DNA from 2 places in the Psychrobacillus sp. FSL K6-4615 genome. Region 1 is predicted to be linked to the other one. Evidence: riboswitches for the same ligand, from Rfam matches in the RefSeq annotation. Region 1 holds a riboswitch; the other holds the start of a gene.
The links. A riboswitch is a leader RNA that binds a small molecule or an ion and turns the genes downstream of it on or off. The one in region 1 is predicted to bind FMN.
Positions count from the first base shown of each region.

Region 1 (3,201 bases):
CTTCTATGCAGACATTAACAACATATATACCTAAAACCGCTCCTACTCATCAGGAAACCCCTGCCTATGCTAAATGGGGACAAGTTGCTGTAAAAGAAACTCAATCCAAATTTCCCCATGCAAGTATAATTGACTACCTTTATGAAGGAAGTGAACCGAAAGAAAATTCTACCATTGAAAAGTTCCGTCTAAGGTTAAAAGAGAGTGATAAAGAATTTGGAGTCTCTGTTAAAATTGAATATTTTACTGATACTAATGAATTGATCCATGTTCAAATCCATGAAGTTTCAGATTAATTGTTTATACTTTTCCTCTTGTTTCTAAGTCATTTCTAGATATTAAGTAAGTCAATTATCACGACATGACCTTTAACAGATTTGCCATCTCAATTGCAGAGACGGCTGCATCGTATCCTTTGTTTCCAACCTTTGTACCTGCCCGTTCAATAGCTTGTTCTATAGATTCTGTAGTGACGATACCAAAAATAACTGGTACTCCAGTTTGTAAACCTACTTGTGCAATTCCTTTTGCTGCTTCGTTGCAAACATAATCATAGTGTGTCGTTGAACCTCTGATTACTGTACCAAGACCAATGATTGCATCGTATTTTTGGGAATCCGCCATTTTTTTTGCAATAAATGGTACTTCAAACACACCAGGAACCCAAGCAACTTCAATACTTTCTTCAACGACACCATGACGTTTTAACCCATCTATTGCACCGTCAACTAGTTTTGCATTGATGAAATCATTAAAACGTCCGACAACAATACCTACTTTCAAATCTGTTCCGATTAAATTTGCTTCGATTGTTTTTACCATCTTATTCTCTCCTCAGCTAGCTTTAATATTTATTAAATACCTTGATAGTTCTTCGATTGTGACAATCTTTAATTGATATTGTTTGGCAAGTTCCAGTAAATCTGGTAAGCGTGCCATTGAACCATCATCGTTCATTATTTCGCAAATTACACCTGATTTAGCTGATGCACAAAGCATGGCAAGGTCAACTGCAGCTTCCGTATGACCTCGTCTTTCCAGTACACCACCTGGCTTTGCGATTAGCGGAAAGACATGTCCTGGTCGTTTAAACTGTTGTGCCTTTGCTTGTGGCTTAATGACTTGTAACATCGTCTCTGATCGATCAAACGCACTTATGCCCGTTGAAGTGTTTTCATGATCAATCGACACAGTAAATGCAGTTTGATGAGAATCTGTATTATTAGAAACCATCGGATGTAATTGCAATACCTCTGCGATTTCTTCATGAATAGGCATACAAATCAATCCTCGACCATACTTAGCCATGAAATTGATGTTTTCTGGTGTTGCAAATTCTGCTAAGCAAAGGAAATCACCTTCATTTTCACGGTTTTCATCATCTACTAAAATAATAAGCTTTCCTTGTGTTAAATCTGTAATTGCTTCTTCTATCGTATTTAGCATGCTAATTTCTCCTTAAAAACCGTTCTGCTGTAAAAAGTCCTGGGTGATAGTCGATTCACTTTTCTTTGTACTAAATTGATGCACATACTTCCCTAGCATGTCACCTTCGATATTAACGAGTTCACCCGCTTTTTTCATGCCTAGAACTGTTTCCTTATTTGTGTGGGGAATTAATGAAACTGTTACCGTCGACTTATTTATAGCAAAAATAGTTAAACTTGTTCCATCAATCGTTATAGACCCCTTTGGAATACAAAAGTGACTTGCCTCTTCTGGTACTATAATATCGATATACACTGCATTTGCTGCATGGCGCTTTTTCAATATGGTACCCACACCATCCACATGTCCTGTAACGAAATGTCCACCGAATCGACCGTTTGCCGCTAATGCTCTTTCTAAATTGACAACTGAACTGCTATTTAATAATTTTGTTGTAGTTGCATAAAACGTCTCTGGCATAACGTCCACTGTAAATTCAAATCTTGAAAATGCGATTACTGTTAAACAGATACCATTCACTGCAATACTATCACCTAATTTGATGTCCTCTAAAATTCGTTTTGCTCGGATAATAAGTTGCATACTGCTAGCAGATGTTTGTACGTTCTTAATGGTGCCAAGCTCTTCAACAATTCCTGTAAACATCGTATCCTCCTTATTAGTAAGTACTTTTAGATGGAATCTAAAGCCTACTTCAAACAAAAACCTCCGTACACATAAGTGTCGGAGGGAAATTAGGTAGATTCAAATAAGCCTTTTGTGTTTTTCTCTCAAAAAGCATTGAACTACTCCTTCTCCCATCCAGACTATAACTGTCGGCTTTGGATTTTCACCAAATCATGCGTTTTACGGCTCACAGGCTTTGAGATTTCTCTCTTACTGTCGATTGGGAATTTCACCCGACCCCGAAGGATAGTTATTCAATTTTAAAAAGTAGAAGCGCCTATGCTCGCGGGATCATGTCCCAACAAACTGACTTACCCAGATTTGTTGGCACCGACAAACGCTATAGCTAGACATTAAAAAACGCACCCAAATTTATGGATGCGAGAGAAGTCATACTTTAATAAGCCTTTTGTTCCTTTTTTAGCATAACTAAAAAACCTCCAAATAGGCAACTTTCTCCTTCTCCCATCCAGACTTTAACTGTCGGCTTTGGATTCTCACCAAATCATGCGTTTTACGGCTCACAGGCTTTGAGATTTCTCTCTTACTGTCGATTGGGAATTTCACCCGACCCCGAAGGAATGTTATAAAATTGTTCTTAGCATAACAATTTCATATCTTAATTGCAAGGAGTTGAGTACTTTTACATTATACAAAAGGATTTTGAAAAACATAAAAAGCTAAGAACCTCTTATGTTGAGGGTCTTAGCTAACTTTTCTCTAAAAAATAATTAGATCATGATGATGACAATCTTTTATTTTTCATACTGTTTAATACTTTTTGCTGTATGTACAAATACTGATCTAATTCTTCCACAGTCAACTCTTCAAATAACTCCACAAATATTTCTTCGCCAATCTTTTGTGCTTCCATTAAAGCAGATCGCCCTTTTTCTGTAATCTGAAGATGGATCGTCCGGCGATCTTCTTCACTATACAGTCGTTCCGCTAATTCAAACTTCACTAGCTTGCTAGAAATATTTGTGATTGCTCCTTTTGTATACCCTAAGGTCTCTGCTAAACCACTTTGCATTACCGGACCATTTGCACGTAATTGAGCTAGTACCAAAATTGCAGATATTCCTA
Region 1 is NZ_JBBOYQ010000001.1:1,353,481-1,356,681, reverse strand. Features, by position in the region: gene MKX53_RS06400 (DUF3889 domain-containing protein) at 1-296, shown strand, start outside; gene ribH (6,7-dimethyl-8-ribityllumazine synthase) at 355-822, opposite strand; partial or broken gene ribB (3,4-dihydroxy-2-butanone-4-phosphate synthase) at 859-1,446, opposite strand; gene ribE (riboflavin synthase) at 1,459-2,094, opposite strand; FMN riboswitch at 2,235-2,366, opposite strand; FMN riboswitch at 2,569-2,700, opposite strand; gene MKX53_RS06380 (MarR family winged helix-turn-helix transcriptional regulator) at 2,852-3,201, opposite strand, start outside.

Region 2 (3,201 bases), 160 kb from region 1:
ACGTAAACGAATACAGGTGTCTATGAACAAATGGCTACCATTTATCATTTCTGTAGCATCTGTATTATTATTAACCGTACTCGTCTCTTCCTATATAAATAACAATGAGAGTTCCACAGCTGATACTGTCGAAGAATCGACCACAGCAGACGATCAAATGAGAACTCTAGAAGTACCAGAGGAATCCTCTATGGATGCTAAAGAAGAAGAATCTGTTGGTATGACAACTATGTCTGAAAAGTTAGCTTCTAATGTAGAAATAGCTCCATTTGATCGGACTTTTACTTCTGTTTATGAGCAGGATTTAGGTGATGGAACGGTATTTCATTTTACTCTATTAGAAAATGCGCTCACTGTACCAATCACGATTGTCATTCCTCAAGAGAAAATAGAAGCGGATTTTCCAAATATGGAACCTAGTAGCTTAGAATTATATAATCAGTATGCTCTGGAGATTGACGAAACTTCTCTTGGTTTCCAAGAATATCATCCTTACAAAGGCTACTTTAGAGCAGAAGGTAAAATATTAAAACATTACTTACCAGCAGATCATGGTTACGATTCTGCACCTGGAACAGCTGTACCATACATCTCTTCAATCAATGAGGTCTTTACCGATTTTGATTCGTTCTTAAGAGTAAATGAAGATGGATCCCCAATCGAATGGGATCAAGTAGGGACTATAGATGAACCTTTGGTGTTAACTGGCACAGAGCAGAAGGTAAATTATTTTGCATATAAGGCTTTTAATCAGGTGACCTATTTAACACCAAACTTCAATAAAACTTTCAATACACTATTAGAAGCATTGCAGGGGATGAAAAATCCTGAAAATGAAATTTATACTTCTGTTATTCCGAATGATGTAACTTATTCAGTTAAGGAAGATAAGGGACTTGTTGTACATTTTGATGAGCCTTTAGATTTGGAATCACTAAATGAAAGTGATGCATCTCGTTTGATAGAAGCTTTCTCGCTTACAGCTGCAAGCTTCAATCAAACTATCCGATTAGAGAATATCGTACAAGAAAAATGGAATGAAATAGATTTTTCTAGTCCACTTCCAGTTCCAGTGGGGCCAAATGGTTTTACTATGCAAACAATTCAATAATAAAAAATGCCAATGCTTATTAACTTAAGCTTGGCATTTTTGTTTTAAGATATATGTGATGGCCTATACCTATAATTAACGATCCTGCTAGTAGAAAACTTGAGGATAGCCCAGCCCATAAGCGATCCGAGACAGCCCTTAAATTTTTATTATCGCCCATAACATAAATTTGCCTAGTATTCTCAGTTGCAAACAGGTCTGTTGCATATATTGTTTTAATTTGATAAAATGTTATTAATTCAAGATATATTCTTGGAGGACAACAAAATATTGATTCATCTTCGGGGCAGGGTGCAATTCCCGACCGGCGGTATTAGAAATTTATTTCTTCAGCCCGCGAACCTTAACAGGTTGATTTGGTTAAATTCCAAAGCCGACAGTATAGTCTGGATGGGAGAAGGTGAAGGTGCAGTCGTTTTTCGTATGCTTATACGGATACGCTTATTAAAGTGTACCTTGTTTCTCCCTTGAACTTCTATAAGTTCGAGGGATTTTTTAAGTATGCAAACGTTCTGAACCTTTCTTCTTGTGGAGTGAATCGCAAAAGGAGAGAGGATTTATGTTAAAAGGCAAAACGCGAATGCTTATTGCAGTCGCAATGCTGAGTAGTATTTCTTTTGTTTTAATGCTACTTGCATTTCCATTACCGGTTTTACCGGCTTATTTAAAGGTGGACTTTAGTGATATACCAGCATTAATCGCTGCAATCACAATGGGACCAGTTGCAGGAATTTTAGTCGCATTTTTAAAAAATGTACTAGATTGGTTATTTGCAGGAAGTCCAACTGGTGTACCTGTTGGTCATATGGCTAACTTTGTAACTAGTATCTTGTTTATCGCACCTGTGTATTTGATTTATCGCAAAGTTACTTCGTCCAAAGGCATTATGGCAGGACTCGGAGCAGGTACAGTCTCTATGGCTATTGGGATGAGTGTACTAAATTATTATGTATTTTTACCAATGTACGCTTATTTCTTAAATTTCCCTATGGAAACAGGCACTGCTTTGTTTAATACGATCATTTTTGGTATATTACCATTTAATCTTATTAAAGGTATATTAGTAACGATCGTGATGATTGTTTTATTCAAACGAATGAAGCCATTGCTTGATAAAGTAACTAGTTCATATATGAAACCTAATACAAATTAACAAAAAGTTGTTTCTCCACTAGGAGGAACAACTTTTTTTAAAAAGAAAATATACTTGGTTCATGGAGCTGAAAAGAAAGAATGATAATACTGATTTTCGCTTCAGGCGGACGCTTTCCGCGGGCTTGGCTTCAGCCTCCTCGTTCGCTGCGCTTCCGCGGGGTCTTCAGCTCAAGCTATGATGTGCACCCAAAATGTTGGACTTAAAACTAACTTGGGGGTGCACGTTATGAACATAAAAAAAGCAGAAGTAATTGATGCCTTTTTTGAGAAAGGAATGCCATTAAGAAAAATCGCTCGCGACCTGGGTGTCGATAAGATGGTTATTAGTAGTTGGATAGAAATCTATCGATTTCATGGAATGGAAGGATTAATGGCTCCTGCTTGTAAAGGTTATGAGGAATCTTTTAAAATACACGTAATACAACATATGATAGAGACAGCTGAACCTTATTCAAAAGTAGCTGGTCGTTTTAACATTCCCAGTCGTGCAACCATCTGGAAGTGGATGCATCAATACATGTCAGAAGAGGAATGGACGCTCTATTATTTGAAAAGGGAGCGTCGTGATATGAAGAAAAAGCAGCCGAAACAAGGTATGACAGACATCGGAAAATTACAAGAAGAACTTGAATACTTAAGAGCAGAGAATGCTTATTTAAAAAAGTTAGATGCCTTAGTTCAAGAAAAAAAGAAGTCCCAACCAAAGAGAAAGTAAGAGTGATTGATGAATTAAGGCATGAATTTCCTCTACAAATTTTATTACATGTTTCTGAAGTAAAAAAAGCAACTTACTATTATCATAAGAAGAACTTAGAGAAGGCAGATAAATACGCAACGATAAAAGAAGCGATTGAACGTATATTCTACCAACACAAAGAGTTGTACGGGTATCGTCGAATTGTTTTAGCCTTACGCAAAGAAGGATTTTTTATTAA
Region 2 is NZ_JBBOYQ010000001.1:1,517,377-1,520,577, forward strand. Features, by position in the region: gene MKX53_RS07285 (hypothetical protein) at 1-1,111, shown strand, start outside; FMN riboswitch at 1,385-1,517, shown strand; gene MKX53_RS07290 (ECF transporter S component) at 1,671-2,264, shown strand; gene MKX53_RS07295 (hypothetical protein) at 2,493-2,981, shown strand; gene MKX53_RS07300 (IS3 family transposase) at 2,897-3,201, shown strand, end outside.
Region 2: it holds a riboswitch for FMN, as region 1 does, so the genes downstream of both, MKX53_RS07290 (ECF transporter S component) here and ribE (riboflavin synthase) in region 1, are expected to answer to the same signal.